Regions from separate parts of the Arthrobacter sp. CMU6 genome, predicted to be linked through region 1. Evidence: predicted binding sites of a transcription regulator. Region 1 holds the regulator's gene; the other holds the start of a gene.
What was found. The regulator LexA, encoded in region 1, represses DNA repair genes until DNA is damaged. The targets are predictions, from matches to a motif close to TCGAACANNTGTTCGA.
Positions count from the first base shown of each region.

Region 1 (6,612 bases):
TTTGCCGTCTGCTCCGGCGCGCAGCACCGCGGCCAGCTCGGTGTCCAGGTAGGCCGGCACCCATTGACGCTGCTGCGCGAGGGCCCAGACGCCGGGGCGCCTGACCACGAAGGTCACTTCGGAGCCGGGGTCAACGACCAGCAGCTCCGCGCCTTCGGCGACGGCGGACAGGGCTGCCCTTGCGGCGTAGACCGCCACGGGCCGCGCCTCCGGGTGCCAGGCCGCCAGGGCTGCCGCTGAAGTGAAAACAGGCATGGCGAGGCGGCCGTCGGGGGCCTTGAGCGTCACCAGCGCCATGTCGGCCTGCTTGTCGGCATGCACCCCATGCGCGCCCTCGGCTTCCTCCGCCAGGCGTGCCACCACCGGGACGAAGACGCGGGCGGTGGCCAGCGAGGCAACCACCGCGGCCTCGTCGCCGTCGCCGGCAACCAGGGCAGAGAGTGCGGTGAGATACCCGGCGTCGGCGGTGCCGTCGTCGTCCTCGAAGTTGTGGATTTTGGCGTCGTCACCGGCGAGGCTGCGCCCGGCCCAGGGTTGACCCGCCGAATCGGTTGCGCCACCTGCCCCGGCGAGGGCGGCCTCGATGTGACCGGGCAGCCGTCGTGCCGGCGGCAGGTCCGCTCCCGGTACACGGCCGTCCGCGGAATGGCGCTGGTGCTCGGTCACGGGGATGCCTTAGCGGCGTCCGGCGACGTCGAGGGCCTCGGGCAGGGTGAAGGCGCCAGCGTACAGGGCTTTGCCAACAATGGCGCCTTCGACGCCGAGCGGGACCAGGGAGCGCAGGACCTTCAGGTCATCGAGGCTGGAAATGCCGCCGGAGGCCACCACGGGCTTGCCGGTCTTCTCCACCATCTGCCGCAGGAGTTCAACGTTCGGCCCCTGCAGCGTGCCGTCCTTGGTCACGTCGGTAACAACGTAGCGTGCACAGCCGGCCTCTTCGAGGCGGCCCAGCACGTCCCACAGGTCCCCGCCTTCCTTGGTCCAGCCGCGGCCGGCGAGAGTGGTTCCGCGGACGTCCAGGCCGACGGCGATCCGGTCGCCGAAGCGGTCGATGGCCCGTGCGGTCCAGTCCGGGTTCTCCAGGGCGGCGGTGCCGAGGTTCACCCGGGCGACGCCCAGGTCCAGCGCCTTTTCCAGGGATTCATCGTCCCGGAGCCCGCCGGAGAGCTCCACCTTGATGTCCAGCCGGCCCACCACTTCGCGCAGCAGGTCAGCGTTTGAGCCGCGTCCGAAGGCAGCGTCCAGATCCACCAGGTGGACCCATTCCGCGCCCTGCTGCTGCCAGTTGAGCGCCGCCTCCAGCGGCGTTCCGTAGCTTGTCTCGCTGCCGGCCTCGCCCTGGACCAGGCGGACGGCCTGGCCGTTCACGACGTCGACGGCGGGAAGCAGTTCAAGTACCGGCAGCTCGTTTTGGCTGGTCATCGGCGGTTTCCTCATTCTTGTAGGCGCTGGTTCCCGTGCGCGCCGTCTTCTGCGGCGCACACGGCGGGTTAGTTGGTTACTTGCCGGGAAGGGTCAGCAGGTATGCGGCCAGCAGCGACATGGCGGCCAGCACGTAGAAGCCGATCTGGATCCAGAGCGGCTTGCGCTGCTGCCTGAAGGACAGGCCGCCGCCCACCAGGAGGCCAGCCAGTCCCATTAGGAGGATGGACCACATTTAGGCGTCCGCCGCCTGCCGGGAATGCGCCCCACGGAGGCCGTCGACCCAGTTTTTGAGCAGCCGTGCGCCGGCGTCACCGGATTTCTCCGGGTGGAACTGGGTGGCGCAGAGGGGGCCGTTTTCCACGGCGGCGATGAAGGGGCCGCCGTGCTCGGACCAGGTGACCAGGGGTGGCGCCATCCGGGGCTGGATCACGTCGAAGTCCCAGTTCTGGACGCCGTAGGAGTGCACAAAGTAGAAGCGTTCACCCTCGACGCCGTCGAACAGACGTGAGCCTTCCGGGACCTTGACGGTGTTCCACCCCATGTGCGGCACCACTTCGGCCGGGAGAAGCTCCACCTTGCCGGGCCACTCCCCCATGCCTTCGGCTTCGGTTCCGTGTTCGACGCCGGCCTCGAAGAGCACCTGCAGGCCGACGCAGATGCCGAGGACCGGACGTCCGCCGGCAACGCGGCGGCCGATCATGCGGATTCCATCGACGGCCTTGAGCTCGCGCATGACCGTTTCGAAGGCGCCGACGCCGGGAACCACCAGCCCGTCAGCGTTCAGCACGTCCTCGGGTTTGGAGCTCAAAATGACCTCGGCACCGGCCCGTTCCAGGGCACGCACGGCGGAACGGACGTTGCCGGAGCCGTAGTCCAGAACGGTGACGGTGGGCTTGCCCTCCGGGGAGGCCGGCTTCAGCGCTGCGGACGGATCGATAATCGCGCCTTCGCGCAGTACTTTGCCGGTCACAGTGCTCCCTTGGTGGACGGAATGCCTTCGACGCGGGGATCCGGCTCTACGGCTGCACGGAGAGCCCGTGCGAAGGCCTTGAACTGGGCTTCCACGATGTGGTGGGGGTCGCGGCCGGCGATGACGTTCATGTGCAGGCAGATGCCGGCGTGCAGCGTGATTGCCTCGAAGACGTGCCGGGTCAGCGATCCCGTGAAGTGGCCGCCGATCAGGTGGTACTCCTGCCCGGCGGGCTCGCCGCCGTGCACCAGGTAGGGCCGGCCGGAGACGTCGACGACGGCGTGCGCCAGCGCCTCGTCCAGCGGCACGGTGGCCTCACCGAAGCGGCGGATCCCGGCCTTGTTGCCCAGGGCGGTGCGCAGCACCTCGCCGAACGTGATGGCAACATCCTCGACCGTGTGGTGGACATCAATGTGGGTGTCGCCGGTGGCCTTGACGGTCATGTCGATGAGTGAGTGCTTGCACAGCGCCGTAAGCATGTGGTCGTAGAAAGGGACCGACGTGCTGATGTCCGACACTCCGGTGCCGTCGAGGTTGATCTCCACCAGCACGGAAGATTCGCTGGTGGCGCGCTCCATGCGTGCAGTCCGTGCCTCGGCAGCCTTGGTTCCGGTGTCGCTCATGGTGATAGATGTCCTTTGACGAAGGAAGGGGCGGACCTGACCTGGTCCATGTACCAGTTTAGGCCGGAAGTGCGGCCTGCCGGGCCAGGATGCTTTCCAGCGCTTCCAGGAAGGCTGTGGTTTCCGTCTCAGTACCGGCAGTGACCCGCAGGTGCCCGGCGATGCCGACATCCCGGACGAGCACGCCTGCGTCCAGCAGTTCCTGCCAGACCCCGTGGGGGTTCTCCAGCCCGCCGAAGAAGACGTAGTTGGAGTCGGACGCCGCGGGCCGCAGCCCCATCCGCGTCAGTTCCGCGACAATCCGGTCGCGCTGCCGCTTGATGTCCTGGACGTCAGCCATGAGCGCCTCGCGGTGCTGCAGCGCCGCGAGGGCGGTTGCCTGCGTGACGGCCGACAGGTGGTACGGCAGGCGCACCAGGCGCAGGGCGTCGGTCACCTCCGGGGCCGCTGCCATGTAACCGAGGCGGGCGCCGGCGAGGGCGAACGCCTTGCTCATGGTCCGGGAGACGATAAGCCGCTCCCGACCGGGCAGCAGGGTCAGTGCACTGGGGGTGCCGTCGTGCGCAAACTCGTGGTAGGCCTCGTCCACGACGACGACCGCCTGGCTGGCCTCGCCCGCCTCGTAGACGGCTTCCACCACGTCAAGGCCCAGGCCCGTGCCGGTGGGGTTGTTGGGCGAGCACAGGAAAACAATGTTGGGCTGGAGTTCACGCACCTGGCCTGCGGCCGACTCGGCGCTGAGGCCGTAGTCATCGGCTCGCTTGCCGGCGATGTACGCCGTGTCCGTGCCGCTGGCCAGGAGCGGGTACATGGAGTACGTCGGCGGGAAGCTCAGGAGCGAGCGGCCAGGTCCGCCGAAGGCCTGGAGGATCTGCTGGAGAACTTCGTTGGAGCCGTTGGCTGCCCAGAGGTTGTCCGCACTGAGCCCGTGGCCGAGATATTCAGCCAAGGCTTCCCGGAGCTCCGTGAATTCGCGGTCGGGGTACCGGTTGAGACCGGCGGCGGCCTCCGTTACGGCCGCAGTGATGGCTGCCCGCACGTCGGCGGGCACGCCATGCGTGTTCTCGTTGACGTTGAGCAGGATGGGAACGTCGAGCTGCGGGGCGCCATAAGGGGACAGCCCCCTCAGGTTGGTACGCAGGGGCAGTCGGTTCAGTCGCTCAAGCTGGTCAGTCACCTAGACAGTTTAAGGAACCCGGAGCGCTGGCCGGAAACTGTGACGGTTCCGGCGCCCGGCAACGGTCCACTGCTGCCCGCGCTTCGGGGGCCGGTGGACTCATGCCAGGGGTGGGAAGCAGGCCTACTTGTTCGGCACAAACAGCTGCTGGCCGGGCATGACCTTGCCGGCCTGAAGATCGTTGAGCTGGACGATGTCCGCGATCACGTCCCGGGGATCGCGGTCCGGATCGACGTTTCCGGCGATCGCCCAGAGCGATTCACCGGGCTGCACCGTGACCGAAACAGCGGGCGTGACAGTCAGGCCGCTGGCGTTGTCCGCAGCCTTGGCCGGCGAGTTCAGGAGCCCCGCCAGGGACAGGATCACGGCGGCAAGCAGAACGAGCGGCAGTCCGATCAGGACAATACGGCCCCGACGGGTAAGGCGAAGGCGCGGCGGCTTGCCCGGGCGGGACGCTCCACGGGACGGCGACACCGCGCCGCGCTGTGGGTCTGCGAACTGGACTGCTGTTGAAGCTGAGATGGCGTGTGTTGAAGCTGACATGGCGTGAGCCCTCCTGGACCAAGTTGTACTGCCTCGCGTTCGAACAAACAGTTCGAACACCGGGCTAACAAGCAACCCTCACTAGAACACATGTTCGAACTTTGCTTTTCCTAGTTTTAGCACCTATCAACGAATTAAGTCGAGACTCGCTAGAACAAATGTTTGAAAAAGCCGTATGGCTGGCCTACGTTGGAAATCACAGAACAACCACATCTGCAGTTGATCAGCAGGGTCTGACATTTTTCAGGCCGGAAGTTCCCGGCCACTGCAGCGACCGCGGCCGGGAGGAACGGAAAGGCGTTGGCGAACATGGCAGCACAGGCCTCTGACGGCAAGGCTCCCCAGCGCAGCCCGCGGTCTCAGCGGACCCCCAAGGGACTTACACCCCGCCAGAAGAAAATCCTGGAAACCATCCAGCGCTCGGTCAACGAGAACGGCTATCCCCCGTCGATGCGGGAAATCGGCGACACCGTCGGCCTGGCCAGCCTGTCCAGCGTGACCCATCAGCTCTCACAGCTGGAAAAGCTTGGCTACCTTCGGCGTGACCCCAAGCGTCCCCGCGCCATGGAGGTCCTGATGCCGCTCACCCTGGATGCGGGATCGGGGAAATCCGGCGGCGCGGACAAGGCCCCGGCCCTGAGTCCTGCAGGAGCTTCCGTATCCGAACTGCCCAGCGCGATGGACACCGCAATGGTGCCGCTGGTCGGCCGGATCGCCGCAGGCGGTCCCATCCTCGCGGACCAGCTGGTGGAGGACCTGATGCCGCTGCCCCGCCAGCTGGTGGGCCACGGCGAGCTGTTCATGCTCAGGGTCGCAGGCGACTCCATGGTGGATGCCGCCATCTGCGACGGAGACTGGGTGGTGGTCCGGCGGCAGAGCGACGCGGTCAACGGCGACATTGTGGCGGCCCTTCTCGACGACGAAGCAACGGTCAAGACCTTCCGGCAGCGGGACGGCCACACGTGGCTGCTTCCGCAGAACACCCAGTACGAGCCCATCCTCGGCGACCACGCGGTTGTCATGGGCAAAGTGGTTTCCGTACTCCGCTCGCTGTAGCCCCGCGGGCTTCCCTTCCGGAAAACGTCCCATGGGAGCCTTGGGCCGGGAGCCTGGCAAAGGAGCCTTGGGCCCCGGGCAGCTTTAGCCCGGGGCTTTCCTATGCCTGTGCTCCGGCGAGCCTTTCGAGTGCCGCAATGGCGGTCTTCCTGTCGGTCGTCGGCCAGAAGGGCGGCAGGGCGGCCCGCAGGAACCCGCCGTAGCGTTCGGTGGACAACCGGGAATCCAGCACGGCCACAACGCCCTTGTCATTCGTGGACCGAATGAGCCGTCCCGCCCCCTGGGCGAGCCTGATGGCAGCGTGCGTGGCGGATACGGACATGAAGCCGTTGCCGCCGGCCTGGGCAACGGCCCGGGACCGGGCGGTCATCAGCGGATCGTCCGGCCGCGGGAAGGGGATCCTGTCAATGACCACCAGGCGGCAGGACCCGCCCGGCACGTCGACCCCCTGCCACAGTGACATCGTGCCGAACAGGCACGTGTCGGGCTCGTCGGCGAACTGCTTCACGAGGGCCGTCATGGTGGATTCGCCCTGGCACAGGATGCTGACATCCAGCCGCGCACGCAGGGCGTCCGCGGCTTCCTCGGCCGCCCTGCGTGAGGAGAACAGGCACAGCGCTCCCCCGCCGGAGGCGCGGATGAGTGACTCGAGTTCGTCCAGGGCCTCAGGCGAAGTGCCGCGGCCAGGTTTCGGCAGGTGGCCGGCTACATAGAGGATGCCCTGCCGGGGGTAGTCGAAGGGCGAACCCACGTCGACGCCGGTCCAGCTCGGCGCGCCGTCCCCGACCAGGCCCAATCCCCCCGCCGCAGGCTCGAAG
Region 1 is NZ_JBNHFL010000008.1:41,132-47,743, forward strand. Features, by position in the region: gene AC5RWD_RS07300 (SseB family protein) at 1-666, opposite strand, end outside; gene priA (bifunctional 1-(5-phosphoribosyl)-5-((5-phosphoribosylamino)methylideneamino)imidazole-4-carboxamide isomerase/phosphoribosylanthranilate isomerase PriA) at 676-1,422, opposite strand; gene AC5RWD_RS07310 (hypothetical protein) at 1,499-1,657, opposite strand; gene hisH (imidazole glycerol phosphate synthase subunit HisH) at 1,658-2,395, opposite strand; gene hisB (imidazoleglycerol-phosphate dehydratase HisB) at 2,392-3,018, opposite strand; gene AC5RWD_RS07325 (histidinol-phosphate transaminase) at 3,077-4,195, opposite strand; gene AC5RWD_RS07330 (LysM peptidoglycan-binding domain-containing protein) at 4,319-4,738, opposite strand; gene lexA (transcriptional repressor LexA) at 5,048-5,794, shown strand; gene AC5RWD_RS07340 (ATP-dependent DNA helicase) at 5,895-6,612, opposite strand, start outside.

Region 2 (6,612 bases), on a different contig from region 1:
GGGGTTTTCCGCCCCGCCGTCCCCCAAGCCGCCGTTCCCCGGGTCAGCGGTCACACGGTCAGGGAACGGCAGGGTGTCCACCCGGCTGAGGTCCCACGCCATGCTGGCGCTGAGGCTGATGCCGCGCGGACCGGTGCGCCGGGTGGTTCCCCTGATAAGCAGCAGCCGGGTGCCGAACAGCAGCGGGCCGGCGTGCTCCTGCGCCTCGTGGAAGAACACGGAATCCACGCAGCCGGTGCCGTCATCGATGCTGATGAAGACCACACGCCTGCCGCCGCGCATGGGCGGGGTCTGGGTGGCGATGCGGACACCCGCAACCAGCACCTCCGTGCCGTTACGCAGGCCCAGCAGCTTGTCCGCGGTGGTGACGCCAAGCCGGTCCAGGAGCGGCCGGTGGCTGGACATCAGGTGTTCACTGACATCGACAGCCATCAGGTCAAGTTCCGCCCTGACGTTCTCCACCATGGTGGGCTCCGGCAGCCCGGCCTTGACGTTCCGCAGCTCGACGTCCCCAAGAGGCAGCGCGAGCTGCCCCTCAATGACGTCGGTGCCTTTCTTTGCCGGCTTGCCCTGTAGGCTCTGCAGGTGGTGGACAAGGTCTGCCCGGTTGGCTGTCCCGCCGGATTCCCGGTGCAGGGTGTCAAAGGCACCCAGTTGGGCGAGCCGCTTGATGCTGGGCTTGCTCAGCCTGGAGCGTGCCCTCAGATCCGCCAGCGAGTCATAGGGCTGGCCTGCGACGATCCGCTTCAGTTCGGCACCGGACAGCCCGAAGATGCCGTTGAGGCTCAGCCGGATGCCCAGCTTTCCCCGGTCCGGGCCTTCCGCGACACGCTCAACCCGGTATTCCGCCCCGCTGCGGTTGATGTCCAGCGGAAGAATTGGAATGCCCATGCGGCGTGCTTCGGCCACAAGGAGACGCTTGGGGTACATTCCGGGATCGTGCTCCCACAGGCCAGCGAGGAACGCTTCCGGATGGTGGGCCTTCAGCCAGGCCGACTGGTAGGTGGGCACGGCAAAGGCGGCGCCGTGGGCTTTGCAGAACCCGAAACTGGCGAACGATTTCAGGGTTCCCCAGACTTTGTCCACGACGTCCGGTTTGTATCCCCTTGCTTTTGCCTCGCGGCGGAAAAACTCCTCAACCTGCCCTTCCAGTACGTCGTTGCTCAACGCCCTGCGGAACTCGTCGGCTTTTGCCAGCCCGCAGCCGGTCATCACGTCAAAGGTCCGCAGGATCTGCTCATGGAAGACCGTCACCCCGTGGGTTTCCTGAAGTACCGGCTTCAGGTCAGGGTGAGGGTAGCTCTCTGGCGCGAAGCCGTGCCTGTGTTCCAGGAAGGGCCGGACCATGTCCGATTTCATGGGCCCGGGGCGGAACAGTGAGATGTCGATGATGAGGTCGTTGAATTCGCGCGGGGCCATCTTGCCCACCAGTTCCCGCTGGCCCGGTGATTCAATCTGGAAGCACCCCAGCGTGTGGGTGCTTCTGATCAGCTCATACGTCGGCTCATCATCCAGGGGCACGGCATTGAGGTCGATCAGGCCGTCCTCGGCGATGTAGTCCGGACCGCTGCCGTCTGCAGCCACGGGGTGGGCTCCGGCTGCCACCACTTCGGCCTTGGAGGGATGGATGCGGATGATCTCCCGCACGGCAAAGGCCATGGCGCTTTGCATCCTGACTCCCAGGACATCCAGCTTCAGCATGCCCATGGGGTCCATGTCGTGTTTGTCGAACTGGCTCATGGGCAGGCCAAGGCCGCTGGGCTGGACGGGGGTCCGGTCCAGCAGGGTGGCATCACCGAGGATCACCCCGCAGGGGTGCATGGAGATGTGGCGCGGAAGCCGGTCCAGCCGTTCTGTGAGGTCCACCAGCAGGTCCAGCTGCTGGTTTTCCGAGAAGTTCCGCTGCTCCACCCGTCCGGCGAACTCGCGGAGTTCCGGCTTTTCCTCCAGCGCCTCCCGGAACTTCCGAGCCGAAAAGCGCCACAGCTGTTTGGCAATCTCGCCGACATCGCCGTCGTCCATTCCCAAAGCCATGCCGGCGTCCCGCACCGCACCGCGTGCGCGGTAGCCGTTCTGCATGCTCATCAGCGTGACGCGCTGGGGGCCGAACCGGTCAAAGATCTTCCGGTAGACGTTGTGCCGCTCAGCGCTTTCAACATCGATGTCGATGTCAGGCAGCGTTGACCGGTCCCCGGAGAGGAACCGTTCGAAGATCAGGTCATGCTGGAGGGGGTTCACCTGGCTGATGTCGATCAGGTAGTTCACCAGGCTGGAAGCCCCCGATCCCCGGGCTGCCGCCCTCACACCCATGTCCAGGATCATGCGGGAAACCTCGGCCACTGTGAGAAAGTAGGAGGCAAAGCCGAGGCGGGCAATGATCTTGAGCTCATGCTGCAGCCGTGCACGCATGTCCGCTTCCGCCTTCCCGGCGATGCCGGGGAAACGCCGCGCAATTCCCGCCTCGCAGCGCTGGGCCAGTTCTGCCAGCGGATCCCCCCCAATGCCGATGACGGCGGCCTCGGGCACCACCGGCTGCTTCCAGCCCATGTCAGAGACGGGATCCATGCGGCAACGGTCCGCGAGCGCTTCAGTCTGGGCGAGGAGCACCTGGAGATCCGCGGACCCGTAGCCGGCGGCATGGATGACTTCCTTGCCCAGTTCCTCCATTTGGTCCGGGGTTTTCAGCCAGCCCTGCCCGTTGGGCTGAAGCAGCGGCGCGGCGGAGAGTTCGGGAAGCGACTTCAGGGTGCGGGCCGAGTCCAGGACATCGGCGGTGGCCGCACCATCCTCCTCGCAGTAACGGACCGCATTGGTGAGCACGGCCGGGACGCCGTGCTCCTGCGCGAGCTTGAGCATGCGGACAGCATGGGCCGTGCTTAACGGCTCACCAGGTGCACTGAGGTGGGTGACGATCTCTGCCACGACGCTTCCGGCCGGCATGGCGTCCAGCCAGCCCTTGAAGAGGGTGCGGGGCCGTAGGTACCGCCGCCCTCCCAGTGCAATGCCGACGTCGGAATCCGGGCCCAACAGCACGGTGAGTACCGGTTTAAGTGTTTCCGGATCCAGGACGCGGGAGGCGAGTTCGGCCCTGGTGACGGCAACGGGCACCGCTCCCCCGGCCTTGCCCGTGGTGCGGGCATGCGCGTCGGAGATCAGCCGGCACAGCGCCTTGTATCCCGCTCCGTTGTTATGGCCATGCGCGAGGACAACCACCCGCCCGGTGACGCGGGATGCCGAAAACCGGGTCTTGGAAACCCGTGCATGAGCCGCCCCGGCACCGTGGTCTCCCTCATCGTCGAAGACTGCCAGGTCGACGCCGACCACGGGGTCAATACCGGCAGCCATGCATGCCTTGAGGTGTTTAACCGAGCCGTACAGGCCGTCGCGGTCCATGCATCCGAGGGCAGTTGCCCCATGGGCTGCTGCTGCATGGGCGAGTTCATCCGGCCAGGAGACGCCGTAGTGGGCGCTGAAGGCGGTGGAAACGTGGAGGTGAGTGAAGCTCATGCTGATTTGTGCTGGAGTGCGTCTTTGGTCCGGAGGGCGTCGTGGATCCGGAGCAGCCGCCAGCGCCCGCTGCCGGTATGCCGGACCAGGTCAAGGGTTAGAGGTTCAACCGGTTCTGCAGGCGGGGTTTCCGGTGGGCTGCTTCTGCCTGACGGCAGGACCTGCACCCGCCAGATCTCATGGTCCACTAGCCCGGGGCCGCTTCCCAGCGGAGCACGCCGTTCTTCAGCCCACCACTGGCGGCGTTCATACCAGCGCAGGGGTTCAGCGCAAACCCGGTATTCCCTTCCGCCCCACCGAAGCTCTGCCGGCTCACCGGTAGGTGCGCAGACGACGTCAACAGACTCGCTGAACGTTCCCATGGGCGCCTCCGGATACCAATCTCGTCCTGCAGAAAATACACAGCCATTCGAATATGTATTCGAATAGTTCCAGTCTACGCCGAGCCGGAGACAAAACCTAGATGGGTGTGGACGGACGGCGGCTCACAGGGCAGGATGGTCCCATGAGTTCCAATGACGCGCTCCTGAAGCAGGTAAGCATCGCCGCCAAAGAAAGCACATTGGTGGCCAAGTTCGATATCGACGGCAACATTCCAGCATCGGGCGCCTTTGTTGTGGGGCTCGTTGCGGCCACTCCGGATTATTCACATCAACGGAGGCTGGGTATCGAGTTCATGAACGGCGAGGCGGTCTCGATCTACTCCTTCAGCCACGACGGCACGGAGGAGAACTTCGACATCAGCAGCGTTGAGCACTCGGGCAACACCATCACGGGCAATTTCCCCATGAGCACGGTACTTGGGCTGGACAAGAGCCACCTCATGTCCGCGTTCAGCGAGGCAGACGGGCGGGAATTCCAGTCCGGCGTGCCCGTCGAGGAGAAGCTTTAGAGGGGCAGCGCCGGCGCGAGCGGCACCGGGCACCCGCCCGGATCAGCCGGTCCTGGATCCCGGCGTGCCTGGCACCAGCCCCGCGCGCCTGACAACAGCCCGGCGCGTCTGACAACGGCTCAGCTGTTGTCGTTGTGGATTTTCATCTCAAGCTCGATGAACTTCGAGATCATGGCCCGGTACGTGCTTTCCACGATGTCCGGGTCTATTTCTTTTTTCTCGGCGGCCGAGCGCACATGCTCGATGACCCGCTCCACGCGTCCCGGCGCCCGCACCTCGGCGTCGTCACCCTTCAAGGTTCCCGCGATGCGAATCAGCCGCTCGCGGCGGGCGATCAGCGTGACGATCTGCTCGTCCACCTCGTCCACCGCAACGCGCACGGCGGCGAGCTGTTCCCGGTCAGCCTGGGCGTTTTTCTCGTCTCCGTGATTTGTGGGCATGATCATGACAGTATCGAACCATGCAGCCCAGAGTCGATTTTATTTCCTTGGGAGTGCGCAGCGTGGCCGCCTCCCGGCGGTTCTATGTGGACGGCCTGGGCTGGCCGGTCCACCGTGAGGTTCCCGACGAGGTGGTCTTCATCCAGGCCAACCACGGCCTGATTCTCTCCCTGTGGGATGCCGGACAAATGCAGGCCGAGGCCGCCGTCGATGCTCCCGCCGCAGTTCCCTGCATTACGCTCAGCCACAACGTCGGCAGCTCCGGGGAGGTGGACCAGGTGATGGCCCAGGCAGAGTCTGCCGGCGCCGTCGTCGTGGTCCCTCCCAAGACGCAGCCCTGGGGCGGCTACACCGGATACTTCGCCGATCCGGACGGCTTCCGCTGGGAGATTGCGTTCAACCCCACCTGGAGAGTGGACGACGGCGGCCAGGTCACCGTCTGAACGCAGGCCCGGCTCTGGTTCCGGCCGGGTCCGCCTAGCCCCGGCCCGCCTGTCCCCGGTCCGCAGAAGGCAAAACTCAGAAGAGTGCCTCCACGGGTTCGATGAGCTCCGGAGAGTTGTTGCGGACGTTACCCACCGCCTTGCCCACGGAATCCACCCGCCAGCCGGCTGCCACGTCCTTCACGCCGGACCGGACGAGGTCCACCAGGCCGGCGGCGTCGTCCACCTGGGGGTCAAGCCAGGCCGCCATGGTGTCGCGGCTCATGGGCAGCGGGACGCGGTCGTGGAGCGCTGTCAGTTCGGCGAAAACCGTGCCTTCAGTTCCCGCTGGCGGCGAGTCCGCCGTCATGATGGACATCGAGAGCATCCACCGGGCGGGTTCACCCTGGGGCACGGACGGGTCCTTCCACCACTCGTACAGTCCTGCGAAGGCGATGGCGGACTCGTCCCGGGGATGCACGTAATACGGCTGTTTGCTGCGGCCCTCCCCCTGTTTCCACTCGTAGTACCCGTCGGCCGGTACCGCGCAGCGCCTCGACTGCACAGCCTTGCGGAACGCCGGCTTCTCAAGGACCGACTCGCTCCTGGCATTGATCATCTTCGCCCCGATGGCCGGGCTTTTAGCCCAGGACGGCACCAGCCCCCAGCGCGCGACGTGCAGCTGGCGGACCGTGCCGCCGTCGATAAGCCGTTCCAGGACAATGGGTGCGCCATCGGTGGGCGCAACGTTCCACGACGGCGGGATTTCGGTTTCGTTCTCAAGTTCGGCATCGAATTCGGCCAGCAGATCCCCCACTGCCCGGGCCATGACGTAACGTCCACACATGGCACCAGCATGCCATTGCAACAGAGGCTGGGGAATACCGGCGTCCGGGTTACGGTTGTGGGGAAGGAAACCGACAGGACCACATCTATCCGAGGAGAGCCCGTGGACTTTACCCCCGAAGACGGCACCATCACCATGTTCTCGACCACCTGGTGCGGCTACTGCAACCGGCTGAAGAAGCAGCTGGACGCCCAGGGCATCGGCTACACCGAGATCAACATCGAAGAGGTCGACGGCACGGCGGAGCTCGTGGAGCAGATCAACGGCGGCAACCGCACGGTCCCCACCGTCCTCTTCCCTGACGGCACCGCTGCCACGAACCCCTCCGCTGCAGAGGTCAAGAGCAGGCTCGCCGCCTAAGGCTGACGCCGCAGTAGTTTCAACAGTGAAGGCACCGGAGACCGGTGCCTTCACTGTTTCCATGCACTTGTTGCTTCCAGGGCTGGCGGCTGTTTTAGGCCCCCGGCGGATCAGACCTTTTCGCCGATCCGGTCCTCTACCGGC
Region 2 is NZ_JBNHFL010000011.1:4,840-11,451, forward strand. Features, by position in the region: gene AC5RWD_RS09470 (DNA polymerase III subunit alpha) at 1-3,507, opposite strand, end outside; gene AC5RWD_RS09475 (DUF6504 family protein) at 3,504-3,869, opposite strand; gene AC5RWD_RS09480 (hypothetical protein) at 4,013-4,399, shown strand; gene AC5RWD_RS09485 (chorismate mutase) at 4,519-4,845, opposite strand; gene AC5RWD_RS09490 (VOC family protein) at 4,860-5,282, shown strand; gene AC5RWD_RS09495 (SOS response-associated peptidase) at 5,359-6,108, opposite strand; gene AC5RWD_RS09500 (mycoredoxin) at 6,211-6,468, shown strand; gene AC5RWD_RS09505 (hypothetical protein) at 6,579-6,612, opposite strand, start outside.
Region 2: a site for LexA is predicted at 3,917-3,932, ahead of AC5RWD_RS09475 (DUF6504 family protein). Genes of this name have one in related genera too.